DNA from 2 places in the Exiguobacterium sp. s125 genome. Region 1 is predicted to be linked to the other one. Evidence: riboswitches for the same ligand, from Rfam matches in the RefSeq annotation. Region 1 holds a riboswitch; the other holds the start of a gene.

Evidence for each region. A riboswitch is a leader RNA that binds a small molecule or an ion and turns the genes downstream of it on or off. The one in region 1 is predicted to bind FMN.
Region 2: linked by a shared signal. The riboswitch ahead of KNQ05_RS01560 (ECF transporter S component) and the one ahead of ribD (bifunctional diaminohydroxyphosphoribosylaminopyrimidine deaminase/5-amino-6-(5-phosphoribosylamino)uracil reductase RibD) in region 1 are both predicted to bind FMN.

What each region holds. Positions count from the first base shown of each region.
Region 1 covers NZ_JACSMI010000007.1:61,769-77,011, forward strand. The annotation lists gene KNQ05_RS13870 (PTS sugar transporter subunit IIC) at 1-1,236, shown strand, start outside; gene KNQ05_RS13875 (DUF2529 family protein) at 1,434-1,943, opposite strand; gene KNQ05_RS13880 (response regulator) at 2,038-2,412, shown strand; gene fba (class II fructose-1,6-bisphosphate aldolase) at 2,545-3,399, shown strand; gene fsa (fructose-6-phosphate aldolase) at 3,565-4,212, shown strand; gene murA (UDP-N-acetylglucosamine 1-carboxyvinyltransferase) at 4,240-5,490, shown strand; gene glpX (class II fructose-bisphosphatase) at 5,523-6,488, shown strand; gene KNQ05_RS13905 (SDR family NAD(P)-dependent oxidoreductase) at 6,562-7,335, opposite strand; gene KNQ05_RS13910 (C40 family peptidase) at 7,458-8,144, opposite strand; gene rho (transcription termination factor Rho) at 8,496-9,860, shown strand; gene KNQ05_RS13920 (type B 50S ribosomal protein L31) at 9,958-10,203, shown strand; gene KNQ05_RS13925 (DedA family protein) at 10,239-10,889, opposite strand; gene KNQ05_RS13930 (thymidine kinase) at 11,072-11,689, shown strand; gene KNQ05_RS13935 (alpha/beta hydrolase) at 11,873-12,631, opposite strand; SAM riboswitch class I at 12,692-12,794, opposite strand; SAM riboswitch class I at 13,010-13,114, shown strand; FMN riboswitch at 13,267-13,411, shown strand; gene ribD (bifunctional diaminohydroxyphosphoribosylaminopyrimidine deaminase/5-amino-6-(5-phosphoribosylamino)uracil reductase RibD) at 13,570-14,616, shown strand; gene ribE (riboflavin synthase) at 14,601-15,227, shown strand; gene ribB (3,4-dihydroxy-2-butanone-4-phosphate synthase) at 15,227-15,243, shown strand, end outside.
Region 2 covers NZ_JACSMI010000001.1:312,763-328,005, reverse strand. The annotation lists gene KNQ05_RS01585 (NAD(P)/FAD-dependent oxidoreductase) at 1-890, shown strand, start outside; gene KNQ05_RS01580 (GNAT family N-acetyltransferase) at 987-1,484, opposite strand; gene KNQ05_RS01575 (GNAT family N-acetyltransferase) at 1,547-2,056, opposite strand; gene KNQ05_RS01570 (NAD-dependent epimerase/dehydratase family protein) at 2,053-2,919, opposite strand; gene KNQ05_RS01565 (HesB/IscA family protein) at 3,044-3,394, opposite strand; FMN riboswitch at 3,511-3,650, shown strand; gene KNQ05_RS01560 (ECF transporter S component) at 3,808-4,374, shown strand; gene KNQ05_RS01555 (YuzB family protein) at 4,435-4,668, opposite strand; gene KNQ05_RS01550 (NAD(P)/FAD-dependent oxidoreductase) at 4,761-5,813, shown strand; gene KNQ05_RS01545 (DUF1462 family protein) at 6,164-6,466, opposite strand; gene KNQ05_RS01540 (NifU family protein) at 6,576-6,803, shown strand; gene KNQ05_RS01535 (TIGR01457 family HAD-type hydrolase) at 6,851-7,615, opposite strand; gene KNQ05_RS01530 (DUF86 domain-containing protein) at 7,622-8,065, opposite strand; gene glpX (class II fructose-bisphosphatase) at 8,221-9,201, shown strand; gene KNQ05_RS01520 (DUF3055 domain-containing protein) at 9,240-9,518, shown strand; gene KNQ05_RS01515 (general stress protein) at 9,566-10,018, opposite strand; gene KNQ05_RS01510 (YutD family protein) at 10,107-10,472, opposite strand; gene lipA (lipoyl synthase) at 10,578-11,477, opposite strand; gene KNQ05_RS01500 (bifunctional metallophosphatase/5'-nucleotidase) at 11,542-12,846, opposite strand; gene KNQ05_RS01495 (DUF72 domain-containing protein) at 12,867-13,709, opposite strand; gene KNQ05_RS01490 (dihydrofolate reductase family protein) at 13,830-14,390, opposite strand; gene sufB (Fe-S cluster assembly protein SufB) at 15,020-15,243, opposite strand, start outside.

The DNA.
Region 1 (15,243 bases):
GGATTTATTTTGACAATGCCGATGACTATCATCGGATCACTTTTCCTACTGATTTTGGCACTTCCGATTCCGGGGTGGGCAAATTTCATGTCAGGGTTATTTGGGGCAGATTGGACGTTACCGCTGACGCAGGTCGTTGGAGCGACATTCGACATCCTCGCTTTGATTGGTGTATTCGGGATTGCCTATTCCTACGTCAAAAATGAAAAGATTGAGGGGGTGCCGGCTGGTATCCTTGCAATTATCTCGTTTTTAATCATTACTCAAGCTTCAGTCCTTTCGGAATCAGGAGAAGTCGTAAACGGGGTCGTGCCAAAAGTTTGGACAGGCGGACAAGGGGTCATGGCAGCGATTCTTGTTGGATTAGTTGTCGGGTTCGTTTATTCGCAGTTCATCAAGCGTGGAATCAGTATCAAAATGCCGGATGGCGTCCCACCAGGTGTGGCCAATTCGTTTTCAGCGCTCGTACCGGGATTAGCTGTCATCACACTGTCAGTTGTGACGTTTGCGGTATTCCAGGCGTTCGCTGATCGGACGTTCACGGAAGTCATTTATGACGTGCTTCAAGCACCGATTCAAAACTTAACAGATACGCTTGCCGGAGCAGTGCTCATCATGGTCTTGATGTCTGTTATGTGGTGGTGCGGCATTCATGGTGCGGCAATCATCATGGGGATTATGGGACCATTGTTGACAGCAAATGCATTGCAGAACCAAGCGCTCATCGACTCGGGGAAAGAACTTGTCGTCGGAGAGAATGCAAAGATCGTTACGATTCAGTTTCTTGATGTATTTACGAAACTTGGAGGTACTGGAATTACGATTGGTTTCATCATCGCCACGCTTATGGTTGCGCGTTCAGCTCACTTGAAGCAGCTCGGTAAATTGTCACTTGCACCGAGTCTGTTTAACATCAATGAGCCAGTCATCTTTGGGATGCCGATCGTCTTCAATCCGGTCATGTTTATCCCGTTCGTCATTGTTCCGGCGATTGCATCATTCATGGTCTATTTCACGATTTTGTGGGGATGGGTCGAACCGTTTAATGCCTTGCAAGTTCCGTGGACGACTCCGCCAATCATCTCAGGGTTCTTGATAGGAGGATGGCGGGCAGCACTCTTACAGATTGCGACGATCGCTATGTCCGTTGCGATTTACTTGCCTTTCGTTCGAATGCAGGATCAAATCTCATATGGAGAAGAAGTCAAAGCACAGGAAGATCAAGCTTCGGCATAAAACCGTGCTCATAGAAAAACCGATCGATTCCTCTTTTGAAACAATAGGGGAGTCGGTCGGTTTTAATTGTTTTGTATGGAACCATGTATTTTGTGCGCCACCCATCGAAAGAGGACGACATGAAAGAGTGATACTCGGTTAAATTTTTGCAAAGATCGTATCTAGGATTCAGCAGTCATTATTATAGAAGAAAAGCGTCAAGCCCACTCTTCCGTCATCTCTTGCAGTTGCGTCAAGATATGTGTCAGCAAAAAGGCTCCGAGGGCAAGACTTGGCAACCCGTGACGCGAGCCGTCTTCAGCCGGGAGCAACCCTTTATTGAATTTTAAGGCGAGTGGTGCGATGGAGCGCTCGAGCGTCTCTGTTACATCTCCAAGCGTGACAATTGCATACGGTGTATGCCACGAGTCATAGCGGGCGAGTGATGCTTGGAAGTCGGGGCGTTCCGTATCCGGTGTAAATATGAGAATCCGGTCGACGGCATGGAGTGTTTTATGATTTTTAATCTGTGAGACACGTTTCATTTGGTCCGGACCTTCGGACAACATCGGATAAAGACCTTCGAATTCGCCGTAAGCATCAACATAAACGGTACCCTCTCCGACGAGCGCTTGAGCCAGCAAACGGACGACATCGAACAATTCGTCCTCTTGTTTGACGAGACTTTGAAGCTTTCCGTTGAATTGAGTCGCTAAAATTTTCATCATGGGTGAACATCCTCTCTAAATTTCTATCACAGACAGTATATAGCAAGTTTTACTTTAATGTAGAATGGAAATAACTAGAGGGGGAGTGTGAAAGATGAAAGGGAGACTACTCATCGCGGAAGATGAGCCGGGCATACGGAATTTATTGGCACAGTTATTCAAGGCGCAAGGGTACATCACGGATTTAGCGGTCGATGGAATCGAGACGATTGAACGATTACGCGAAGCGGATTACGATCTGCTGCTGATGGACGTCAACATGCCTGGCAAAACAGGGATTGAAGTGTTGCGTCATCAAGACCAAATCGGACGTCCGATCCGGACGATTTTAATGACGGCGCTCAGTGAAAAAGAAGCGATGGAAGAAGCGAAACGACTCGGTGTCGTCGCCTTCTTCGGAAAGCCGTTTGATATCTTTGAACTGAAAAAAGAAGTGACTGTGCAGATTTCGAGCGATGTAAGCGGTTAATCCTTCACGTCGTCGTCACAAACCTGAAAACAGAGCGAAATGCTGTACGTTCAAGCGAATCAGTATGTTATAATCAGTCTGAAATTACACGATTCCGTGTAAGCAGCGATCAAAACAGAGGAGGATGTCATTATGCCATTAGTATCTATGACAGACATGTTAAACAAAGCGCTCGAAGGTAAGTATGCAGTAGGTCAATTCAACATCAACAACCTCGAGTGGACACAAGCGATTCTCGGTGCGGCTCAAGAAGAGCAGTCACCAGTTATCCTTGGTGTATCTGAAGGTGCAGCACGTCACATGGGCGGATTCTACACGGTTGTTAAAATGGTAGAAGGTCTCGTTCACGACATGAAAGTAACAGTTCCTGTTGCGATTCACCTCGACCACGGTTCAAGCATTGAAAAATGTAAAGAAGCGATCGACGCTGGATTTACATCTGTAATGATCGATGATTCACACAGCCCAATCGACACAAACATCGAAACAACTAAAGCAGTTGTTGAGTATGCACATGCTAAAGGTGTTTCTGTTGAAGCAGAAGTTGGAACTGTCGGTGGACAAGAAGACGACGTCATCGGTGACGTTATGTACGCGAAACTTGACGAGTGCGTTCGCATCGTTAAAGAAACAGGAATCGACACGCTCGCTCCAGCACTCGGTTCTGTACACGGTCCTTACAAAGGTGAACCAAACCTTGGTTTCGCTGAAATGGAAGAAATCCGTAACGCAACAGACCTTCCACTCGTTCTTCACGGTGGTACAGGAATCCCGACACACGATATCGAAAAAGCGATTTCGCTCGGTACTTCTAAAATCAACGTCAACACAGAGAACCAAATCTCATTCGCGAAAGTCGTTCGTGAAGTATTGGCTGAGAAACCAGAAGCATATGACCCACGCGTATTCATCGCACCAGGTCGCGAAGCAATCAAACAAACAGTCATCGGTAAGATGCGTGAGTTTGGTTCAAGCAACAAAGCATAATTTTTATCCTTTAAAATGCGGTAGACTCCGGTCTATCGCATTTTTTTTCATCTAGAAAGCAAACTGTTTTTGGAAAACGTTAGGACTTCGAGCGAAAAAAATTTATAATGGAACAGTAAGCGATTTCAAGGGAATACTTTAAGGGATGAAAGGGGAAGGATTAAAATGAGATTTTTTATCGACACAGCGAACGTAGAGGATATTAAAAAAGCACATAAAATGGGGATTTTAGATGGGGTTACAACAAATCCATCACTCGTCGCAAAAGAAGGCGTCGACTTCCATACACGTCTCCGTGAGATTTGTGAAATCGTCGGGGATGTATCCGTCAGTGCGGAAGTCATCGCACTCGATGCAGAAGGAATGATTCGTGAAGGGAAGGAACTCGCACAAATCGCACCGAACATTACGGTAAAGGTTCCGATGACACCTGCTGGTCTTGAAGCAGTTGCAGCATTGTCAAAAGAAAAAATTACGACGAACGTGACATTGATTTTCAATCCGAACCAGGCACTTCTCGCAGCACGTGCTGGAGCGACATACGTTTCGCCGTTCCTCGGGCGTCTCGATGACATCGGGCAAGATGGAATGGGACTCGTCGAAACGATTGCGCAAATCTTCGTTGTCCATGATATTCCGACACAAATCATTGCAGCATCGATTCGTAATCCGATTCATGTCACGAATGCAGCACTTGCAGGTGCAGATATCGCGACGATTCCGTTCAACGTCATTGAGTCGTTGACACACCACCCATTGACGACTCAAGGAATCGAGAAGTTTCTCGCGGACTGGGAAAAAGCCCAGCAATAATAGATGGTGAAGAAAGGTTGATGGATAGTGGACATTTTGCATATCGTAGGGCAACAACGCCTTGAAGGAACGGTCTTGATCAGCGGTTCGAAACAAAGTGCGATTCCATGCCTCGCGGCCGCACTCTTGACGGATCAGCAAGTCGTACTTGAGGGTGTGCCGGACATTGGCGACGTTACGACGATGATCCAAATCATGGAGACGCTTGGAGCCGTCGTGACACGTCAAGGCGATATGGTGACGATTGACCCGAGTCAAGTCGAACCAATGCCTTTGACGGGAGCGGAGACACGGAAATTACGTGGATCAATCTACCTCATGAGCATTCTTGCAGCGCGATTTAAACAGGGGGTCGTCGGTTTACCCGGTGGCTATGCCATCGGTCCTCGACCGATTGATTTACACATTAAAGCACTCGAGCGTCTCGGTGTTTCGATGCGAAACGAACAAGGTGTTTACTACATGCGTGTCGAAGAGTTGAAGGGTAACCGCATCTATCTTGATTTACCTTCCTTCGGTGCGACAATCAGTGCGTTACTCGTCGCCGTCATGGCTGAAGGAACGACAGTGATTGAAAATGCCGCCTATGATCCGGAAGTAATCGATGTCAGTACGATGCTTACGAACATGGGAGCGAGTGTCAAAGGTGCAGGGACCGATGAAATTCGCATCAAAGGGATTAAATCGCTTCAAGGCTGTCGTCATACACTGATTCCTGACCGGATGGAGGCGGGAACGTTTCTGACGATGGGCGCCGTCCTTGGACGCGTCACGGTCGACAACGTCATTCCGTTACATCTTGAAAGCATCATTCAAAAGCTCGAACGGTTCGGTGCGAAGGTTGAAGTCGCAGACGATGCAGTCACGGCTTCAATCGGGGAAATGAAACCGGTCGATATCAGGGTTTTCCATTACGGTGGGTTTCCGAGTGACATGCAACCAATCATCTCAGCGGCGCTTTTGCAAGCGAAGGGTGCGAGCATCGTTGTTGATAAGCTGTACCCCCAACGTTTCCGTCACGTCCAAGAAATGCGTCGCCTGAGTGCACGGATTACGCATGAAGATGCTGCTTCCATCATCATCCGCGGTGGTGAAACGTTGTTTGGGGCAGAACTCGAGGCGAAAGATCCGCGTGGCGCGGCAGCACTCGTTCTAAGTGGAATGCTCGCTTCAGGCGAAACGTTGTTGCATCATGCTGAACTCATCGATCAAAGTTATGAACGGTTCGATGAAAAGTTAAAAGGGCTCGGGGCCCTCGTATGGCGCGAAACGGTCTGACCGATTTTTAGCAAAAGAGAGGGGACATACACATGGAAAGAAGTCTATCAATGGAACTTGTACGCGTAACAGAGGCGGCGGCACTTGCCTCTGCCCGCTGGATGGGGAAAGGTTTGAAGAATGAGGCAGATGACGCGGCGACGAGCGCAATGCGTGATGTCTTCGATACGATCCCGATGAAGGGAACGGTCGTCATTGGCGAAGGTGAGATGGATGAAGCACCGATGCTCTACATTGGAGAAAAGCTTGGAAATGGATATGGCCCACGACTCGATGTTGCCGTCGACCCGCTTGAAGGAACGAACATCGTCGCAAAAGGAACATGGGGTGCGCTTGCCGTACTCGCTGTTGCAGATGCCGGCGATTTGCTCCATGCACCGGACATGTATATGGATAAAATTGCTGTCGGTCCGGAAGCGGCAGGTCACGTCAGCTTAGATGCGACGATTGAAGAAAACATCGCCGCTGTCGCGAAAGCTAAAAATAAAGACATCGAAGACGTCGTCGTCTCGATTCTTGATCGTGAACGTCATGAAGAAGTCATTCAACGGATTCGGGCAACGGGAGCACGGATTCGCTTGATTGGTGACGGCGATGTCGCAGCGGCAATCAATACCGCATTCCCGCATACAGGGATTGATTTACTGCTCGGTTCAGGCGGAGCGCCTGAAGGTGTGCTTGCAGCCGTTGCACTTAAGTGTCTAGGCGGTGAACTCCAAGGCCGTCTGCTTCCGGCAGACGAGGCGGAAGTCGCACGCTGTAAAAAGATGGGGATTGAAGATCCGTCAAGAATCCTCATGATGGACGATCTTGTTTCAGGAGATGACTGTATCTTTGCTGCAACGGGCGTAACGGACAGTGAGCTGATGAAAGGTGTTCAGTTCTCCGGACAAGGTGGACAAACGCACTCTGTCGTCATGCGCGCAAAATCAGGAACCGTTCGTTTCGTCGAAGGACATCACTCGTTCAAAAAGAAACCGAAGCTCGTCATCAAGTAATGCATGAAACTGAGCAAAACAAAGAAAGACCTTTCCGATTTTTTCGGAAAGGTCTTTTTCTTTTGTGAACCAACTATTCTTTCAACGGTGCTTGGACGGAAGCGCTCATCTTTGTGAGTGTTTGACGTGGTAAGAGCCGCGTCAGGAAAACATAGAAGGCATTGCTTGCACCAGGAATCACCAGCGTCTTGCCTTGCATGTATCCATCGAAGGATAGCTTAGCGACGGTTGGCGCATCCATGATGCCGGGGCGTTTAAACAAACGGGAAGCAGACAGGCCGGCCGTCGCTTCGAAATCGGTATGGGTCGCACCGGGACAAACCGCCGTGACTTGAATGCCGTAAGGCGCGAGTTCCTCTGCTAAAGCTTCGGAAAAACTTAAGACGTAGGCTTTTGTTGCATAATAGACGGCTAGGAACGGACCGGCTTGAAATGCTGCCGTCGAAGCGATCTGTACGATCCGACCTTGTATACCTTGGTCCCGCATCCGCTGTGCATAAGCTTTTGTCAGATGAGTCAGGGCCCGGATGTTGACATCAATCATGTTCAGTTCACGTGAAAGTTCGGTTTCGAGAAACTCACCAAATAATCCGAAACCGGCATTGTTGATTAAGAGATCGACCGAATCATCTTTTGTCGCCCGAAGGAGGGCTTCGATGTGGAGGGGCTGTCCGATGTCGTAAGGATAGACCTCAGCCGTTCCTCCTTCTTGTTCGACGAGATACTTCGTCTCGAACAGTTTTTCGGCATTGCGCCCGACGAGCAGCAGATGATCTCCTTGCATGCCATGTAACCGTGCGAGCTCGCGACCGATGCCTGCTGAGGCTCCTGTAATCAATACGTACATAGGATCACGCTCCTGTTTCGTGGATTGAATTGATAGAAAAAGGGTATTAACTAGACGATAGCGCAGAACAAACAAAAAAGCGATTGAGCCGATGCTCAACCGCTTGGTCGATCGTGTTTGGATTAAAGGTAAGAACCGGCTCCGACGAGACGTGAACCCCAGTATCCTGATTTGAAGCTTGAGTATTTAACGCCACCCGTTTCCGAGTTGACCATGCTTGTCTTGCTTGTCGCGATACCAACGTGTTGGATGCCGCTACCGTGTGAGAAGAAGACGAGATCTCCCGGTTGAACGCTTGAGACGCTGACTTTCTTAGATGAAGAGTATTGTGAAGAAGACGAGCGTGGAAGTGTTTTTCCAGCTGCTTTCTTATAAACGTAGCTTGTGAAACCAGAGCAATCAAAACCGCGTGTTGTTGTACCGCCCCAGACGTAAGGCGTACCTTTATGTTTTGCTGCTTCGCTTAAGATCTTTGTACGTGTTGAAGAAGAAGTCGTTGTTTTCTTAGCTGTTGAAGTTGATGTTTTTTTCTTGTATGTTTTTGTATACTTCGTGTACACGTAACGTGTTTTCCCACCGTAATAAATCTTCGTCCAGCTACCTGACTTTCCTTTATAACGGAATGTTTGACCTGCGTTAACTTTACCGACGATTGAAGATTTTGTAGAGGCACCTGAACGAACGCGTAATCCGTTATCCATGATTTTGACTTTAGTAATTGTAGCAGCTTCAACTTTACCTGTTCCCACTGACGCAAAACCTGAAACCACTAATGCGGCTGTCGCGACCGATGCTAGAAAACGTTTCATATGTGAATTCCTCCATTTTAATTAAAATTTATGTGACCGAGTTATATAATGAAATCATTGAGTGTTTGTTTAGGCAGTCATCCTTACGACTTTGTAAGTTTTTCTCTGCAGGAATATCTTAGCATGCGGTCGTGTGAAAACGTTTTTTCAGTTCCGCTACAAAATACCGCTTTTCTGTAATATAACTGCAATAATATCGTGGAATATTACAAAGAAGAAATTTCCATTCGCTAAATCACGACGAAAGTGGTAGATATGTGATACCTTTAATTCACAAAAGATTTTTTTGCTTTATCATTAAATACGTTACAGAACTTTGCTGTTGAATTTATAAAGAATAGGTGAATGCATATGCCAACTGAAAAAACCGATAAACCAGAACGTTCCTATACACTTGCCCAACTCGGTAATCTGACATTGAAGGATCTATATGAAATTGCGAAAGCAAAAAATGTTCCGCAATACCGGGAAGCGCGAAAGCGTGAGTTAATGTTCAAGATTTTAAAAGCACAAGCAGAATCAACCGGTCTCTACTTCCTCGAAGGGGTGCTTGAAGTCATCCCCGGCAATCCACAGATGCAAAACGATGGTGGTTTCGGCTTCCTTCGTCCCATCAACTACTCACAATCCTCTGAAGATATTTACATCGCCGCTTCACAAATTCGTCGTTTTAATCTTCGCAATGGAGATGTCGTCACGGGAAAAGTCCGGCCACCGAAGGAAAATGAACGTTTCCAAGGTTTATTGAGCGTTGAAGCAGTGAATGGAGAAGCGCCGGACACGGCACGAAACCGTTTATTCTTCCCTGCGCTGACACCGATCTACCCCGATCGTTTAATGCGTCTTGAAACAGAACCGCGTCATCTGTCGGTTCGTGTCATGGACATGATTGCGCCGGTCGGATTCGGGCAACGCGGATTGATTGTCGCACCACCGAAGGCGGGGAAGACGTCCTTGTTAAAAGAGATTGCGAATTCGATTCAAGTCAACCATCCGGATGTTGAGTTAATCATTCTTTTGATTGATGAACGACCGGAGGAAGTGACGGATATCGAACGTTCCGTACCGGGAGCAGACGTCGTCAGTTCGACGTTTGATGAGACACCGGATAACCACGTCCGGATTTCAGAACTCGTCCTTGAGCGGGCGATGCGTCTCGTCGAGCATAAAAAAGATGTCGTCATCTTGATGGACTCGATCACACGTCTGACGCGTGCCTATAACCTGACCGTCCCGCAAAGCGGACGGACCTTATCAGGGGGGATTGACCCGGCTGCCTTCCATAAACCGAAACGTTTCTTCGGAGCAGCACGGAACATCGAACATGGCGGCAGTTTGACGATTCTCGCGACAGCACTCGTTGAGACCGGTTCACGGATGGACGATGTCATCTATGAAGAATTTAAAGGGACCGGCAACATGGAGCTTCATCTTGACCGGAAACTATCAGAGCGTCGCATCTTCCCGGCGATCGATATCCGGAAATCCGGCACACGGAAAGAAGAGTTGCTCCTACCGAAAGATCAACTCGATGCGTTGTGGACGATTCGTCGGACGATGAATGAATCAAACGAGTTCGTCGACAGTTTCTTGCGCAAGATTAAGGATACGAAAAATAATGAAGAATTCTTCGTTGAACTGTTGAAGGAAAAGAAGAAGCCGATTCGCCGGGCAGCAGCTAAACCACGGACGATCAAAACAGATACACCGACTTGAAAATAGGTATTGCGAGACGATGAAAAATCGTTTAGTATAGGAAGGTAACTTACTCTGGCTCAGCAAATGAACCAGGGCGGAAGGAGAGAAATCAACCATGAAACAAGGAATTCACCCAAACTACAACAAAGTTGTATTTATGGATTCAACTACTGAGTACAAATTCTTAACTGGTTCTACTCGTTCTTCGAACGAAACAATCACTTGGGAAGATGGAAACGAGTACCCACTCATCCGCGTGGATGTGTCTTCGGACTCGCACCCATTCTACACTGGTCGTCAAAAGTTCAACGCTGCAGACGGTCGTGTCGATCGCTTCAACAAAAAATACGGCCGCAAGTAATTGCGACCTATCCATTAAAAAACAGCCTGTCTCCATCACTGGAGCAGGCTGTTTTTGTATAGACTGAACTGGGCGCGATAGGTCAGGTAAGTCTTCAACACGAACGATGAGCCGATTGCGCCGGCAATGCCGGTGATATACGGGAGCAAGTCAGGATTTGTCGCGAATTGTTCGAAGAGACGACTGAAGGAAAAATGTCGGCCGAGGAAAAAACCTGCGCCGAGAAAGACACTAATCCAAATCAAAGCCCCGGTATACGCATAGACGGCGAAAACCCGAAACGGCATCTTCGAAACACCGGCAAAAAAAGCGGACAGTTGGCGAAGGCCAGGTATGTAGTAACCGATAATCAAGACCGACTTGCCGTAACGAAGAAAGCCGGCTTCTGCCGTGACAATGTGTTTTTCAGAAATGCGAAACTTCGGTCCGATTCGATGAAGCAACGGCATTCCGAGTTTCAGACCAAGCAGGTAGCTGATCGTCATCCCGATACAGCTTCCGGCGTAAGCGGCGAGAATCGTTCCGATTAAGGGTAAATTGCCTTGATGCATCCAAAAACCGGACATGATCAGTAACGTTTCATCCGGAACAGGAAGCCCGATGATCCCCCCGGCTAGAAGGATCGCAAGTCCGAATGAACCATATTGATGAAGCACTTCATGTAATATGTGATGGATCGGGAACACCTTCCTTCATAAATTCTTCTTCTATAGTGTACAGGAAATGAGGACTGGTTAAAACGACAAGGTGGGGAATCATGGGAATGAACGGATGGATTTTTGATTTCGAGAAGTCAACTCTTTTCCTTATATTCGATTCGGGCTATACTCGTTAAAGTGACTAATTTTAGAGGACGGTGTCTGCAATGATGCATGTAATAAATCAGTATGGTTGGATTGAAGTGATTTGCGGAAGTATGTTCTCTGGTAAGTCGGAAGAATTGATTCGACGCGTTCGCCGGGCTCAGTACGGGAAGTTGCCGGTCCAAGTGTTTAAACCGGCAATCGACGACCGTTATCATGAAGAACATGTCGTCTCGCACGTCGGCAACTCTGTCATCGCGGTACCGATGGCGACGAGCCGTGACGTGTACGCGGCAGTCGCACAAGAGACACAAGTGGTCGCGATTGACGAAGTTCAGTTCTTTGATGATGAAATCGTCGATGTCATCGAGGCCCTCGCGCAGGACGGAAAACGTGTCATCTGTGCCGGACTCGATCAAGACTTCCGGGCGGAACCATTCGGTAAGATGCCGGAACTTCTCGCACGGGCAGAGTTCGTCACGAAACTGCAGGCGATCTGCCTGTCGTGCGGTGACCCGGCATCGCGGACGCAACGTTTAATCGACGGTCGACCTGCCAACTACAATGATCCAATCATTTTAGTCGGCGCGTCAGAGTCGTATGAGCCGCGTTGCCGCCACTGCCATGAAGTGCCGGGGAAATCGCAAGCCCTGCAACAATGGAAGAAACAGCAACAGAACTGATGAAGTAAACGAAGGACTGATTCATCAGTCAGGACCACATCAATCAAATGGCCGATACTCCCATCGTTTCAAGGGAGCATCGGCCATTTTTTTTGCGCATTCATATTGTTCTGGACGGCTTAGTCGATGCTTGAAACACGCATCGAAACAGTCTTCATCCCTTGCTTTTGCGCAGGAAAGACATCAACCGGTGTGGGTCAAACGACTATATTGGTGTACAAAGTGTGTTGCCTCGCGGACAATCGTTTCTTGATCATAATCGAGGGTCGCGACATGATAGGAGTCAAGCAGGCAATAGCTCCGTTTGTCCGTCGAACCGATGACTTGATAAAGGTAATCCGAACTTTCAGGCGGGACGACATGGTCTTCGGCAGAATATAAAATAAGTGTTGGAATCTCGATGGCTGGTAAGAGTGGACGTGTCTGGTCAATCAAGGTCAAAAGTTCCGATGCGCAGACGACAGGGACCTGGTCATAGATGATTTCAAACGCTTCACGTTTAATGTCTGGGGTACTTTCTTTTAAGTAGCGTGGACAGTCTTCAAAAGATAATGCTTCATAGGCAGGAATCGCTAACGCTGCATTGATCGTAATCAATCCGTCAGCAGGTAATCCTTCCGCGACGAGTGCAAGGGCAAGTGTCGCACCCATCGATTGTCCGGCGATGAAAATGGACGAACAATGATTGGTTAAGACGTCGAACCCTTGGCGGAGGCTTTGTTTCCAATCTTCAGCAGTCGACGCTTCGAAATCACGGATGCTCGTCCCGTGTCCGTCGAGACGCGGGGCATACACGGTAAACCCTTGGGCGGCAAACTGCTCTCCGACAGTACGGACGCTTTGAGGGGTTGCGTTAAAACCGTGAGACAGTAAAATACCGATTGGACCTCGTTCAACCAAAAAAGCTTCTGCGCCAAACAGGACGGGTGATGATGAATTCATAAAGGGTTCCTCCTTCTATTAAAAAACTCGTAGTGCTTTAGGCGCACTACGAGATTCTCGTAGGTATCATCCAAAGCATCGGCTTTGCTGGTCGGAGCACCTTGCATGTTGCAGGTTGCCGTGGGTTCGTAGAGCCAGATCTCTCGCCCACTCTTGATATATCGTATAGGAATTGTCGGAATAATCATTGTGAAGAGGATAGCATTGATTGAAATACGTTGTCAAGACGTCAAAAAGAAGTCGAAATTGATAAACTGGGTAATTTGGTTTAATTTTGAAAATATGGTTGACTTGAGAAAGGAATCCCCGTAGTGTAAGCATTAGATTCACGACATAAGAACGACTTGAAACATCACACATATGAACTTCATACCGTAGCACTTATCGAGAGAGGTGGAGGGACTGGCCCTACGAAACCTCGGCAACAGACTTCTTACGTCGTACTGTGCCAATTCCGTCAGACGTTTGTCTGAAAGATGAGCGGAGCGGATTCTGCCTTAGTGCAGATGGAAGGATCCTTTTCTTTTAAGAGAAGGGTCCTTTTTTTGATGTTTTCCTAAAAAAAGAGAATGAAATACAATTCATTTTGTATTTTAGAATGACCTGTGCTAGTCTTGAGCTGTATAACTCAATAACCAGTTCTTCGGGGTAGGGTGAAAATCCCAACCGGCGGTGATGCGATTGATAAATCGATGAGCCCGCGACCTGCAGTGTACGCACTGTGGCTGACTTGGTGAGACTCCAGGGCCGACGGTAAAGTCCGGATGGGAGAAGGACGAAACAATGCGCTTGCTGCCATTTTCTGAAAAAATGTTTTCAGGGAAAGGTCTGTTTCTGTATGTGTAAAAACAGAAACGCGAGACGCTTATTTCGTCAATCCTTCAATCACGACGCCCCTTTTACAGGAGGCGTCTTTTTTATTGAAAGGAGCGGAAAAAATGGAAACATTCATGAGTTATGCGATGCAACTAGCACACATGTTAAACGGTCAAACGAGCCCGAATCCGAGTGTCGGCTGCGTCATCGTCAAACAGGGGCGGATTGTTGGTTTTGGGGCCCACCGTTATGCGGGAGGACCCCATGCCGAAGTCGAAGCGCTCCTCATGGCAGGTGAAGCAGCACGCGGAGCCGATCTCTACGTGACACTCGAACCGTGCAATCATCACGGCAAAACACCGCCGTGTACGGAAGCAATCCTCGAAGCAGGAATCAATCGTGTTTTTATCGCGACAGAGGACCGCCACGCGCTCGTCGCAGGAAGCGGTATCACACGTCTCCGTCAGGCGGGGATTGACGTCGAAGTCGGTCTACTAAAAGACGAGGCAGTGGCACTGTATGAACCATTTTGGACGGCGATTGAACGAAAACGTCCGCATGTCACAGTGAAAGTCGCCCAAACGATGAACGGGACGATTGCGACGGGTGAACAACGCTTTATCACTTCGGAAGCGGCACGTGCTGACGGACGGCAGTTACGCGGGATACACGACGCGATTCTCGTCGGAAGCGACACGGTGATCATCGATGACCCGGCACTGACGTTGCGCAGTTCGACCGGCATCGAACCGGTCCGTGTCATTGTCGATCGCCGCGGGCGCCTGACTGAAACATTCCAAGTCTTAAACGATGGCTTGAATCCGACGTACTGGCTGACGGAACAGCCACGAACAAGCGAACGGGCGAACGTGACGGTTTTCGTCGGGACGTATGCGACACCGGACCAAATCCTCGAACTTTTATATGAACAAGGTATTCGCAGTCTGTTGATTGAAGGTGGTCCCACGATTCAATCCGCATTTTTAGAAGCGGATCTCGTGGATACGATCGAACTCTATCAGGCACCGTCCCTCTTCAGTGGGACCAAGTCTCTGACGACGGAACAGGACATCGAAGACCGTTTTGATTTAGTGAAAATGAACCAAATCGGACAAGACGTCCATCTCCAGTATGTACGAAAGGAGAGGATGACATGTTTACCGGATTGATTGAAGAACTCGGCACAATAAAACGGAAAGTCCCCCGTCCGAACGGGCTGGCGCTCGAAATTGAAGCGACAGCAGTGCTTGACGGAACAAAGATTGGCGACAGCATTGCCGTTGATGGGATTTGTTTGACGGTGACGGCGATGACGAAGAGCGGATTCACGGCCGATGCCGTCCATGAGACGATCCGAGCGACGTCGCTGCAGACGTTACGGGTCGGAGCAGCCGTTCAACTCGAACGCGCGATGCCGGCGAATGGACGGTTCGGCGGTCACTTCGTCAGCGGTCATATCGACGGAACGGCTCGGTTTCTCAGCCGGCGACCGGACGGTGAAGCGATGGAATACCGTTTTGAGGCAGGCGACTGGAGCAAGTACTGTATTCCGAAAGGATCGATTGCGATTAATGGGACGAGCCTGACGCTGCAACATGTCGGAAACGACGCGGTGACGATTTCATTGATTCCCCATTCACGCCAAGTCACGACGTTCGATCGCTTGCAGACGGGTGCCCTCGTCAATATCGAATGTGACTTGATGGCGAAACATCTCTATCACTTTACGCAGAAGGATGCGAAAACGGACTGGTCGGCATTTTTAGGAGGCGAAGTATGATGAACGGATTTGATTC
Region 2 (15,243 bases), on a different contig from region 1:
TCCCCCAACTCGGTGGGCAACTGGCGACGCTTTATCCCGAGAAATATATATATGATATTGCCGGCTTCCCGAAAGTCAAAGCTCAGGATTTAGTCGATCGTTTGCTTGAACAAGCAAATGAATTCGACCCGACGTATGTCCTCGGCGAAACGGTCGTCGCCTACGAGCGCCTCGAAGACGGAATCATCCGCCTCGTGACGAACAAAGGAGAACACTTCACGAAGACCGTCATCTTGACGGCAGGTAACGGCTCGTTCGCTGCCCGTCCACTTGGTGTTGCCGATGCTGAACGGTTCGAAACGAGTAACTTGCACTATTTCGTCAATGAAATGGATCGCTTCAAAGATCGTCAAGTCGTCTTACTCGGTGGTGGCGATTCCGCTGTCGACTGGTCATTGATGCTTGAGCCGATCGCGAAATCCGTCACGCTCGTTCACCGTCGCGATAAGTTCCGTGCACATGAACATTCAGTCGAACTGCTCCACAACTCATCCGTCAATGTCATGACACCGTATACGCTCGAATCCGTTACCGGTGAAGAGAGTATCGAAACTCTGACGTTCAAACATGCGGAAACGGAAGAAGTCGTCGTCGTCGGGGCAGATGACGTCGTCTGCAACTTCGGTTTCGTTTCGTCGCTCGGCCCGTTAAAAGAATGGGAAGTCGAGTTTGAACGCAATTCGATTCGCGTCAATTCGAAAATGGAGACGGCGATCCCCGGCATCTTTGCCTGTGGTGACATCGCGACGTACGACGGTCGTGTCAAATTGATTGCGACCGGCTTCGGTGAAGCACCGATTGCTGTCAATCAAGCGAAACTACTCGTCGATCCGTCCGCCCGTCATCCACAACACTCGACCAGCCTGTTCGAAAAAGTAAAAAATCATTAATGGACATGAAGAAGCGTTTCCTCGGTGTAAATCGAAGGAACGCTTCTTTTTTCGTAGTTTTCCCAAACGAAACCCGACTGATTTCCGCTTCCTTCGTTACGAAAAGGAGAGGGGTAAATCAATCCGGTAAAGGTGTTCCTCCAGTTCTTTCCCACCCCGTTCGATCACACACCCGGAAACACGGATACCTCCGAGTCGTTCATAAAAGTGGCAGGCCGGATTATCCGCGAGCACGGCAATGATGAGTGACGTAACACCATGTTCCTCCAACTGACGGACGACACGGTTGACTAAGGCGCGACCGATTCCGCGCCCTTGATACGAACGCAACAAATAGATCGCTGACAGTTCCCCTTCTGTCGATTCTGTTTGATTTTGCTTGCCGTGGGCAAAACCAATCAAACCTTTTGCGTCGACAGCAACAAAAACAAGTCCATCAACTAACAATTCCCGCCATGCAGCGGCACGCTTTTCTGTCGACAACTGATCGAGGTAGTCGTCAGGAATGATACCGCGGTATGTCTCTTGCCACGCTGAAACGTGGACGGTGGCGATTGCTTCAGCGTCGTCTAACGTCGCTCGCCGTATCTGCATCTCGAAACCCCCTCCCTCAAATTAAAAATCATCCTAATCAAAGTAGGATGATTAGAATGATGTTAAGACAGCGGGACATTGAATCGTCGTACACGTGACCCGTCTTCTTTCATAAATGACTCCAGTTCTTCTCCGCCGTTCGCTTCGATGACACGTCCTGACGCGATGTTGTCTGCACTGCACGTAATCAAGACCGATTCTAGTCCACGTTCTTTTGCGACTTCAAGTGCTTGACGCAGACCTTCCGTCGCGTAACCGCGCTTCCGGGCGCTCGGCCGAATCCCGTATCCGATATGACCCCCGATTTGTTTTAAACCATCGTTTAAGTCATGACGGAAGTTCACAGCACCGACGATTTGTTTCCCGTCGTAAAACCAATAGGTCGAGTGCGTCACCCAGTTCTCTGGAGCCGTCAATGCCTCTTGTTCCTGCTCCTCTAAAAAGTCAGCGAGGGGTAAAAAAGTTTTGCTGACGACACTCGGGACAATCGGTTCCCCGGATTGTTCCCATTCTGCCAAAAAGTCTAAATACTCCGTTTCGAGATGGACGGACGGTTTTACTAACGTAATCATTTGTGATTTCGTACCTCCTCTTCAATGAGTCGATCGAGCCACTCGTCGACGTGTTGGAATAAATAGCCGGCTTTTTTCGCTGCTGACGTATCCATGTAGAAATCACGTTCTGGCGCCAGTGGTGATTCATCGTCGCCCGTCGTCGCGAACGTTGATTCCGTTCCTGCGACACGGTCAATCTTATCCATCAAATCTTGAATCGATAACACCCCGTCACTCGCTGCATTGATCGGTCCTGTCATCGTCGAACGACCACACCATTCAAGGAACGAGGCCGCTTCATAGCTTGAGATATATCCCATTTTCGCATAGAGGTTTTCAGCCACCACAGGAGTCCCTGCGAGCGCACGTTTCACATGGAAGACGAGACGTTCCGTGTAATCATCCGGTCCTAAGACGACCGGGAAGCGAACGGCGATAACAGGAAATGTCGCCCGTTGAAAGAAATAACTTTCTGCTTGGCGCTTTCCTTCCCCGTAATCATGTTCCTGTTCCAAGTCATATTTCCCGGGAAACGGATTGAAATCCCGCTCTGAAAGATTTGCTCCTCCCCCGTCATAGACGGACATCGTCGACGTTAAGATGTAGCGTCCGACCTTTCCTTCGAATGCATCGACGGCAAGTTTTGCTTGATATGGATTAAAACAAATATTGTCGTAGATGATATCCCAGTTTTGACTCCCTAAATCTTTCATCGTACTGCTTGACGTCCGGTCCCCTTTAAAGAATGTCAAGCCCTTCGCGACAGGTGGCGTATGTTCCCCCCGTGTGACGAGCGTCACATCATCGCCGGCGTCAGCGAGTCGTAATGCCAGCCGTCTTCCAAAATAACGTGTCCCACCAAAAATCAACACTTTTCGCATCGATAGTCCTCCTTAATGATGACGTACTCATTCCGTTGCCCTACTGTCTTCTCTACCCGATTCTTAAAATCCTGTATCTCACGAAAAAACAAAAAAACGCGGACTCTGAGGTCCACGTTGTGAGTTAGCAACCACCGGGTGTCCCGGCGTTCGTCGCTGTTCTAAATGATGTCCCGCAGCCGCATGTCGCGATTGCATTCGGATTCGTGATTGTGAATCCGCCACCGAGCATCGATTGTTTATAGTCAATTTCTAATCCTTTGACGACCGGATAGTCTTTTTCATTGACGATGACATTGACACCATGTTGCTCAAATGTCAGGTCCGTCTCCTTTTGGCTATCGAAACCCATTCCGTAGGAGAGACCACTGCATCCGCCACCTTGAACGAGCATGCGGAGATTTCTTTCATCGTCCGGCGCTTGTTGCATCATCTCTTTGACTTGAAGAGCAGCTGCTTCTGTTAATTGGATCATGTAATCACCTTCCCTTTTTCTATAGTATACGCAATTTCATGCGGATTCGAAACCTAGTTGCTTGAAACTATCTTGAATTCGTTGTATAAATGAATTGTATCAAAAAAATTAAATCGTTCCATCTTCAGGGCAGGGTGAAATTCCCGACCGGCGGTAAACAGACCATTGTCTGAAGCCCGCGAGCGAATAGGGCGCTATTTGCTGATTCTGTGTGACTCAGGAGCCGACAGTATAGTCTGGATGGGAGAAGATGGCGGCATGTATATAGACTTATTCCGATTTTGCACATTTCGGATAGGCTTATTTTATTGCGGACTTCTCCCCTGTTGAATCTTATTCAACGGGGGTTTATTTTGGACGCAGTCATGCCAATACTTCATCGAGAGGAACGAAAAAAAGGAGATTTTACTCGTATGAAACGCACTCAAAAAATGGTCACACTCTCAATGTTAGGTTCAATTTCATTTGTTCTTATGTTACTCAACTTCCCACTACCCTTTTTACCGAACTATTTAAAAATCGACTTCAGTGATGTCCCGGCGTTGATTGCTGCTATCATGTTCTCACCGGTAGCGGGTGTAATCGTCGAAGCATTGAAGAACGTTCTCTATTATATTTTCCGCGGAAGCGGTGTTCCGGTCGGCGAACTTGCAAACTTTGCAGCGGGTGTTGCTTTCATTCTTCCTGTCAGCTGGTTCTACCATAAAAAGAAATCAACGCAAGGTCTTGCAACCGGCTTAGTCGCAGGAACAATTACCATGGCACTTGGACTTGCGATTCTCAACTATGTTTTGATCCTCCCGGCATATGCTTGGTTCTTCGGGATGGACTACATGCTTGATCCGGCTGTCAAATGGACAACGATCATCGCTGGTATCTTGCCGTTCAACATCATCAAGGCCCTCTTCATCTCAGCACTCTTCATTCCGCTGTTCTTAAAATTAAAACCTTGGATCAACCGTCGTCAACAAGCTGCATAAGTCCTAGGCGCGCCCGCCGACCGACAAAATCCCCCACTTCATTTGAGGTGGGGGATTTTTTTAGAGTTCATTTTCTTCGATTTTAGCGTAGATGTTTTCTAACAGTTCTTCCGGTGTCTCTCCGATGACGGTCTGGCCGTCAACAAGACAAAAATGGTCAAGCGAGCAGATGCCGCAGTAGCCAAGACAACCATACTCGACGACATCGACATTCGGGTCGCGTTCGAGTTGTGACATGACGACTTGGGTCCCTGCCGCTAAGTTACTGATACAAAATTCAATAATGGGATTCACTTTTTTTCCTCCTTTAAGCAGGAATTTACCTTCCTCTTGTCGTATTATACAAGGTCAGACTGATTTAGGGGAACTAAGGGGGATTTTAAGTTATGAAGCAACTAGTCGTTTTAGGTGGCGGATATGGCGGAATGCGAATTTGTGAACGCTTCAAAGATGAAGAGGTCGCCGTGACGCTTGTCGATCGATTGCCGTATCACGCACTAAAGACCGAGTATTACGCTCTTGCAGCAGGTACATTATCCGATCGTGATGTCCGGATTGAATTTCCGGAGGGGAAACATCTCACATATAAATATGGACATGTCGTTAACATCTCGCCAGAGACGAATTCTGTGTTCTTGCAAGACGGGACAGAACTTTTTTATGACGATCTCATCATCGCATTAGGTTGCGAAGATAAATACCATAACATACCGGGTGCTCAAGAGTTTACTTATAGCATTCAGACACTCGAAGAGTCACGCAAAACGCATCAAGCGATTTGTGGACTGTCGCCCGGCGCGACGGTCTCGATTGTCGGTGCCGGTCTCTCGGGTGTTGAACTGGCAAGTGAACTCCACGAAAGTCGCAAGGACTTGAAGATTCGTTTATTCGATCGTGGTCCATCTGTCCTATCGTTCTTATCTGATAAAGTATCCTCTTACGTTCAGGAATGGTTCGAGGAGCATGACGTCGATGTCATCAACAATTCGAACGTCACCCTTGTCACAGCAGATGATGTCCGCAACGGTGAGGACGTCTATCCGACGAACTTAACGATTTGGACAGCCGGAACGCAACCCGTCAAAGTTGTCCGTGACCTCGGATTTGAAGCAGATAGCGGCGGACGGATTAAACTAGCGGAGCATCATCACGTTCCGGAATACGATAACTTGTTCGTCATCGGTGATTGCGCGAGCCTCCCGTATGCACCAAGCGGACAGCTCGCAGAGCATCAAGCGGATCAAGTCGTTGATGTCCTTGAAGCGAAATGGGCCGGAAAAAAACTTCCGAAATTACCGGAAATCAAATTACGCGGCATGCTCGGGTCACTCGGAAAATCAGATGGATTCGGAATCGTCATGGGTAAACAGGCCCTGACGGGAAAAGTGCCACGCCTTCTAAAATCAGGTGTCTTATGGAAACATAAAAAGATTAAATAAACGCAAAATCCCCAAAGTCCATTTAGGCGCTTTGGGGATTTTAGGCTGTATACACCACTTATGTAGAGTAAAGAGGCTTACATGCCTCTGCTTTCTCCTCACCTTTTCTTACACCGGCCTAAAAAGCTTTTCATTTCGTTGACTCCTGCGGGAAAAAGCGCGTTTTTTCGCGCTGCCAAGAGGCAGGCAAGACCCTGCTCGTTGTCCGCCAGGATCAAGGGGCTTGCGCCTCGCCCGAGGAAAGCAACGAAGAAGAAACAAGCTTTGATCACCCCATACTACTTTGTCTACACGCTGAAACCCCCAAAGTCCGCTTAGGTACTTTGGGGATTTTTAAACGTCAATGAAGTTTACTGCGCAGCCTGATTCAATTTCAGATCAATCGCACGCGTGACTTTTTTCAGTTGAACATACCCTTCGTCAATCATTTCGCCATCGAGTAAGACGAGTGGGTAAAAATATTCGTCGTCTTTTAAAGCATCCACCCAACTGTCACGTGTCGTCGCCTGTTCAAAATCGACGTAAACAAATGTTAACTCCGTTTCATATTTCCGTCCAAGTACAGCCTGTAACCAGCTGAACGTCTCTTCCGAACTCGGTGCCCCGACACAGCTCGGACACGTCACAGCTGCCCCATATACCTTGATTTCCATCAGATATCCCCCTTCTTCCGTTTACTCTTTCTCAGTATACAAGTTTTCCAGATTGAGAACATTTTTCAACCCTGTTACAATGAATTTATAAGAAAGGATGTGTTTACGCATGGAAATGTTTGATCAAGTGAATGAAGTCCTCGAAAAATTGCGTCCGTTCCTTCTTCGTGATGGAGGAGACGTTGAGCTCGTAGATGTTGAAGATGGTATCGTTAAACTTCGTTTGATGGGAGCTTGCGGCAGTTGCCCAAGTTCGACAATCACATTGAAGGCTGGTATCGAACGTGCCCTGCTTGAAGAAGTAGCTGGCGTCGTTGAAGTAGAACAAGTCTTCTAATTCGAAAAAAACCCCCGATGACATCCGTCGTCGGGGGGTTTTTATGGTTATAAAATCCACTCGGCAAGCGAATCGACCATGTACGTCGGCTGAACATCCTGCCCTTGAATAAAGACAGGCGTATGAACACCCGAGTTGACATGCATCGTCCGAATCCCACCATTGATTCCGAATAAGATATCCGTATGGTAGTTGTCACCAACCATGATGACATCTTCCTTCGCAAGACCAATCATTTCAGCAGCGATGTTGACCATGACCGGTTCCGGTTTCCCGATATAAAACGGCTCTTTTTCTGTCGTCACGCGTAAAACCGACGTCAAGGCACCGTTTCCTGGTAAGAAGCCGCGTTCTGTCGGAATTGCGATATCGCCGTTCGTCGAGATGAATCGTGCTCCTGCCCGAATCGCCAGTGCACCGATTGCTAACTTCTCATACGTGATTTGACGATCGAGTCCGATGACGACGTAATCCGCATGCTCATCGGCAACGACTTGAAGTCCTTGTTGTTCTAAGGCATCGAGCAACCCGTGTTCACCGATTGCATAGACGTTTGCACCTGGGTCGAGTTCTGCGATGTAGCGACCTGTCGCCATCGCACTCGTTAAGACATGTCCTGCATCGGAATGAACGCCCATGCCGCGTAGTTTTTCAGCGACGGCTTCTGCTGTCATCGATGCATTGTTCGTCACGAACAGGTACGGCACGCCTTCTGCTTGCAAGCGATTGACAAAATCAACGGCTTCTTGAACAGGTTCTGTTCCGTTATACATCGTGCCGTCTAAATCGAATAAATAACCTTTCGCTTTCATCCTGACTCACTCCTCGTTTGGTAAAAATGCCGAGACGGGTCCGAGTTCTGTCTCTAAGTATTGACGGACCGCGGACGGAAATCGACGAAGCTCTATTTCTTCTTCGCTCAAGACCGTCCGGACTTCTGCTGTACTCGACTTCGTAAACTCACGGACGATCGGTGTCCGCAGTGCGACGATTCGTTTTAAGCTCGTCGCGAGTTCTGCGTCAATCACCCGCTCGTCTTCTAAAATCAATACGATATCTTCATAACTTCCCGGATCACGCATGATGAAACCATCAATCATACTATTTCCGATATCAATGATACTTTCGATGACTAAAAACCCGATCCGTTCCAACGCTAAAGCTGTCGTCACCGCATCCCCCGTTAACTCTTTGCTTTGACGAAGCGCTGTCTCGAAACAAATCACCGTTTGTTCAATCTTTTCCCGATTCACGAAATACATCTAGCATTCCCCCTCACATCTTCCATTTTAGACCTATCGGCGGTCCATGAAAAGCAGAAACGCCATTTGCATCACATTCCTCAATGTGTTATCCTCAATTTAGATTTTTACCCAAAATAGTATGTCACATTAAGTGACTTGGAGGTTATTTATACATGGAACGGGAACTTGCATTAGAAATCGTCCGCGCAACAGAGGCTGCTGCCCTCGCATCTGCAAAATGGATTGGTCGTGGGAAAAAGAACGAGGCAGATGATGCCGCAACGACAGCGATGCGTGAAGTCTTGAATACGGTCAATATGACAGGAACAGTCGTCATCGGAGAAGGTGAACTCGATGAAGCACCGATGCTGTTCATCGGCGAACAACTCGGCACGACAAATGGTCCGATCGTCGACATCGCAGTCGATCCGCTCGAAGGCACGAACATCGTCGCAAAAGGACTCGGTAACGCCATGGTCGTCATCGCTGTCGCAGACCAAGGCGCACTCTTGCATGCTCCTGATATGTACATGGATAAATTAACGGTCGGTCCGAACTTAAAAGGACATGTCTCGCTCGACGATCCACTCGAAGTCATCATTGAAAAGGCAGCTGAACTGAACAATAAACGGATTGAAGACGTGACGGTCATCATGCAAGACCGCCCCCGTCACGACCACTTCCGCGAAGCCGCTATGCGGATGGGCGCCCGCGTCCGGTTATTCGAGGACGGCGATGTTTCTGCCGGAATTGCCCCCCTTTCACCGGCAACAGGCATCGACATCTTCATCGGAACGGGCGGTGCACCGGAAGGCGTCATCACCGCTGCTGCTGTTAAAGCAATGGGTGGCGACATGCAGGCACGCTTGCACCCGATGGACGACGAAGAGACGGCCCGTGTCATTCGGATGGGACTTGCTGATCCGTTACAATTATTGACGCTCGACGACTTAATCAAGAGTGACGATTGTATCTTCGCGGCGACAGGTGTCACGACCGGTGAAATGCTCGACGGGGTCAAGTTCATCACGGACGATATCGTAGAGACGACGTCGCTCGTCATGCGCTCAAAAACACGGACCATACGTAAAGTCATCGCGGAACACAGTCTGTCGCGCAAACCGTACTTGCAAAATGTTCCCCAAACCCTTTAATCTGAAAAGAGACTAGGAAATGAGGGACTTTACACGTCATGATGGAAGAACGCGATTTTTTATATGATGATGTCGAACAAACGAAAACACGGTTTATTTGCTGGATTGGTGAAACGAGCCGGTTCGATTTAGCAATCACGCACTCGGAACATTTTTTCGGAAAGATTTTAGTGCTGAATTTACTCTCGAACCGCTTCGCAATCATCGGTGCCGATGATTTTGACGAACCGGGTTATATCGCTCATGCCTTCGACCTCGAAGAAGACGCAGCTGATGAACTCGAACGGTATTTAAGTGAATACATTGGTCTCACATGAAAAAAAGCAGCTCCATCCGTGAAGGATGGAGCTGCTTTTTAAGCATTTTAGAGGAGACGATCATTGCGTTCATTCAGTGTATTCGGTCCACTGAACACATTCGTATTGTCTGAATCATCATGAGCTTTACGCTCTGAATGCTGATCTGCCTCGTCCCCGACGAGCAAGACGAATTGATGGTCTTCGACTGCTTTGTTTGCACGGTCGACATCTTCTTTACTTAAGCCACTCGCTTGCAACACATCTGTATGCGTCGTCGAAGCAGCTTCTTTCTTTTTGAAGATCCCTTTGATCTCATGCCATAGGTTCATATGCTCTTCTTGCGACAGCTTCGTTGACGTTTGGTGATTATGCAAATCTGCCATGTCTTCGATTTGATCTAAATCATAGCGGTCATGGGCAACGACTTTTAAGTCCGTTGAAATGACTCCGGCGACACGCAAATCATGAACAGCACTAACGATTTCTGGCACAGTTTTATAAATCCCGACGATTCTCATGTATGGTTCCCCCTATAGGTACGTGATACTTATAGTAATAGCCGAAATCAGCCCATCAGAAACGCTTTTAAATATGTCTTTTTGATTACTATGCTTCTTCAGTCGGAGAAAATTTACGTTTAAGCTTCAACGTATTGGCCGAAGATCCGTCGAAGCGAGGTGGTGCTTCTTCTCCTTCTACCGGCTCCATCCGCTTGACGATGAAATAAGCACAGCCGAAATTACAGTATTCATATAAATAATCCGCAACATGCGAAATCTTCGTATCAAACGTCGCCTTGATGTGATCGTCATTATAGAAGCCACGTAGTCGAAGTTGACCGTGCCCCCAATCTCCGACGATGTAATCATATTTTTCGAGGACATCACTGAATCGTCCGATGAAAGCTTCCTCATTGAAACCTTCACGCTTTTCTTCGACGATTTCATATCGTTCGCGATTGACTTGTATCATTTTTCCACCCCCTGCTCCTATTATCATAGCATATTCATTTCTGAAAACGAATCTCCGCGCAGACGAAAAACCGTCCCAGTCGGCTACTGAGACGGTTTCATTTACTCAATCGATTGGTAAAGCAGCTTTATTTTTTTTCGCTGCGTTGACTTGTTCATCCGCATGATAAGAAGAGCGGACGAGTGGACCGGCTTCACAGTGTGAGAAGCCTTTGCCAAGCGCAATTTGTTTTAGTTCAGCAAATTCTTGTGGTGTATAGTATTTGATGACATCCAGGTGTTTTTTCGTCGGTTGAAGATACTGACCGATTGTCATGATATCGACGTCGTTCGCACGAAGATCATCCATCGTCTGTAAAATCTCTTCCCACGTTTCACCAAGTCCTAACATCAAACTTGATTTCGTCGGGATTTCGGGAGCAAGCTCTTTTGAACGGCGAAGGAATTCGAGTGTCCGGTCATACGTTGCTTTTGCGCGGACCGTCGGTGTCAAGCGTCGAACCGTCTCGATGTTATGGTTCATGATGTCCGGTTTCGCTTCAATCAAGGTTTGGAGCGCATCAAAGTTTCCACCCATATCAGATGGCAAGACTTCAATCGATGTCTCCGGGTTCATCCGTCGTACTTCACGGACCGTTTCGGCGTAAACTCCTGCCCCGAAGTCATTCAGGTCGTCACGTGCTACTGCCGTGATGACTGCATGTTTCAAGTTCATCAGACGAACCGATTCTGCGACACGTGTCGGCTCTTCTAAATCGAGTTCATTCGGACGTCCTGTCGTCACAGCACAAAAACGGCAAGCCCGTGTACAGATACTCCCAAGAATCATAAACGTCGCTGTCCGGCGAACGGCCCAACATTCATGGATGTTCGGACACTTCGCTTCCTCACAGACAGTATGTAGCTTTTTTTCTCGCATCATACTCTTAAGCTCTGTGTAGGTCTCGTTCGTATTCAACTTGATTTTTAGCCATTCTGGTTTCCGTTGAATCTCTCCTCTAGCCATAAATACACTTCCCCCTTCATCCCCCAAAAAAGTCATTTATTTTCTGTTTCAGTATACCAAACAATTATCGTTTAGGGGCATGCAATTCAGTGAATTCTGACTTCTCCGATAGCCGGTTAAATAGCAAATCTCGTAAAAGCTCCGGCATGAAATACTGTTTCGGCATGTCTTTGATTGCTGGGAAGAGAGGTCCAAACGTAAACATGTCTGGCATCGCGACCGTGTAGTGCGCCGACTCGTCCAGTGTGGCTAAAACGGAGTCACGTCCTGCGTAATGCATTTTCCCCATCAATTTCCCGCGAAAACCGAGTCCACGGACTTTTAACTGTTCAAACTGATTCGTTTCGACTTCTTCCATGAACGTCATCAGTTGCCGTCCTGTCATCGTGACGTTACACGGATTGATGGGATGCGGACATAACCGGTGCAGGTCGAAGGAAGAGACAGGACCCGGAGATAGCGAACCGAGCAATATACCAGCCGGGACACAAGCAATATCTGCTTTACACCAGTCCTGCATCGTCTCTGCTAACAGTTGGGAGAACGGTGACGGACTAAACCAGTCATTCGCTAGACCTGATGTCCTGCCAATCGGTTGTTTCATCACTTTTTCAGCCGCATATTGTTCCCGGTCGAGTAATCCGGAACTCGCTTCATCCGCCGCATAGTCGTGGAGCGGGTGCAAGACGGCTTCTTTTTCACCGGTATCCGTGTTGAGATAAATCTCACCTGCGTATTGACCGTGCTTACCGGCTTGAGCAATCAAGACACCATTCTTGACGACACCATCGTCTAAGACATGATGCGTATGGGCTCCGATGATTAAATCAAGCTCCGGAAACCGTTCTGCCAGTTCCTCATCCTGATAAAACCCAAGATGACTCAAACAAATCAGGACGTCGACCTGTCCGCGAAGCGACTCGATTTCACGCGCTGCTGCTTCGAACGGGTCTTCGATTGTCCACCCGAGCAACTCATACAGTTCATAGTAAGGGGCCGTCAGACCAAAGACTCCGACGTTACCGGTCGGAAGTTCCTGAATCATGCCAGACTTCGCGAACGGTGCTGTCATATTCGAGACGAGTACAGGGAACGTCGCTTCTGTATAGAGTGCCGCAAGCCAGTCATGGGGAAACGTGATTCCTTCATTGTTTCCGATCGTCACGGCAGTCGGTGCTAACTCATTTAAGAGATGGGTATTGATTTTTCCTTGCGTCGCTTCCGTCGCCGGTGCGACACGGTCTGCATGATCCCCTAAATCAAAGACAAGGGAGTCGTACGTCCGGTGTTCCTTGATGAACGACATATAGCGAGGCCACATATCAAAGTGTGAATGAAGATCATTATAATGGATGACGTGTAACTTCACGCTCAAAGCCTCCTCTAAAATTAAAACAACGAGATTTGCCGGGGAGCGAGTTCATAATCGAGATTAAGGATCTCAATCAGACGTTTCGCATTCGGCGCGGCATCGCCTGCTGAATTGTTATTAAAGAAAACATACACGTCTTTCGCTTGTCCTGCAAGCGTCCGGACATGTTCTGCTAATTCTTGTAATTCTTCTTCCGAGTACCGGTATAAACAACGGACCTTCCGCCAGTCGTCACTGCTTTGTCCCGGCTTTTTCAGCCAGCCGTTTTTGTTCCGACCATGCAAGCGGACGAACGCTGTTTCTTGCGTGACGACAGGAACAAACGGGACGGAACCGTCTTCTGTCTGCGGCTCATCACAAATCGTATGAATGAACTGATGCTCTGCTAAAAAACGAAGTGTCCGTTCCCGATATTCGTCGGAGTACCAGGACGGATTTCTGAATTCGATCGCAACCGGGAGTCCCGCAAGCGATTTACGAACAGTTTGCAAGTATTCAAGGTGAACTTTACTAACGTCGAACCAAGGTGGCAGTTGAACGAGAATCGCAGCAATCTTCCCGCTCTGCCGCATCGGCTCAATTGACGCGATATATTGTTCGAAAATCGGACCGAGCGGATCTTTGTTGTCCCGATCGTGCCCGCTCATCGCCCGGTGTACTTTGACGATGAAGCGAAAGGCGTCTGGTGTTTCTGTGACCCATTTTTGATAGTTTCGTTCCGGTTGAATCGCATAAAACGTCGAATCGACTTCGACTGCCGGAAAATGTCCCGCGTAGGCAGCCAGTTTTTCTTTTCGGTCTTGCGGTGTCGGATAGAGGCTATCATGATCCCCCCAACCGGTCACGCCGACATAAATCATCCGCTTATCCCTCCTTACGACAAAAAAGACCTATCGCTTTTTTTGACGCAGGCTTTTTTGCACTGTCTATTTTCTTATCATATCACAGCTAAATCGAAAACTTCTTCTCGAAGATTGTCGTCAGCGTGTTCGTTCGTATCGAAGGACAACACAGCCGGAAGAAGCAAAGTGCCGTTGTTCGACAAGCCGTAAAGCAAGTGATTGGTCGAGTCGTCCAAACATCCGTTTTCCGCCTCCGAGCAGAACAGGATAGACGACAACATGGTATTTATCAATCAAGTCACGTTGCATGAATTGTGCAGCAAGATTTGCGCCACCGACGGATATCCGTTTGCCGGGCATCCTCCGTAAACGTTCGACTTCTTCTTCAATCGTCCCTGTTGCGAGCCGGGCATGCCCATCGACGTGCGTCAATGTCCGGGAGAAGACAATCTTCTCGATTCCTGTCCAAATCAGTGCATAGTCACGAATTTCTGTGACTTCTTCCGTGTCGCTTACGTTCGACCAAAACGGATGCATCATTTCATATAATTTCCGTCCATAGAAATGTGTATCAAACTGTTTTTCGTAGTCATTGAAGTAACGATGGAGTTCCTTGTCAGGTGTAAAGGGGAGTAAGCCTTGCTCATCTTCGAGATAGCCGTCAAGCGATACTTGAAATGAGTAGACGATCGATCGCATCGGTCATCCTTCCTTTCTAGAAGCTGTTTCTTACTCTCTACCCGTTGTCGGAAAGAACAATCAACAATACCCCAGTAAAATAAGACCGTATGCCAGACGGATAGTTCGTGTTATCCGACACGCTTTCCCTTCTCGAATCACATCTTGAAAACACGTTGATTCTCGTGACTCCTACTGGAAAAAGCGTTCGGCGATAATCGCTTTAGCAACCAATCTGACTTTCGTTAAAGTCAGATACTGGAGACAAATGCTATCTTATGAAGATCGAAGAGCCGACATCACCATACTGCCGTGTCGCGCTTCCATGTCTCGACTCGCCTTACTCTACGGCACAACCTAAACAAAGCTTCTCTTTTTCGTTGACTCCTACGGGAAAAAGCGCAAGGCAACTTGCGCTGTCAGAGGCAGGCAAGACCCTGCTCATTGCCCGATAGGTCAAGGAGCAACGGCTTGCCCCTCGCCCGAGGAAAGCAACAGAAAAGGAAGAAGCTTATTCTTGTCTAATCCGGCTTCGCCTAAAAAAGTACGAGAGCAGATTTTAATCTAAACGAAATCACGCGCCTCACCCGATTCCTAAAGGAAAACGGATAAAGCGCGTGAGGAGTGTAAAATTCTTTTTCGGAGTTAGATTATCCGATTGAACCTTCCATCTCGAACTTGATGAGACGGTTCATTTCGACCGCATATTCCATCGGCAATTCTTTTGTGAACGGCTCGATGAAGCCCATGACGATCATTTCCGTTGCTTCTTCTTGTGAAATCCCACGGCTCATGAGATAGAACAATTGTTCTTCCGAGACCTTCGATACTTTCGCTTCGTGTTCAAGCGAGATGTTATCGTTAAGGATTTCGT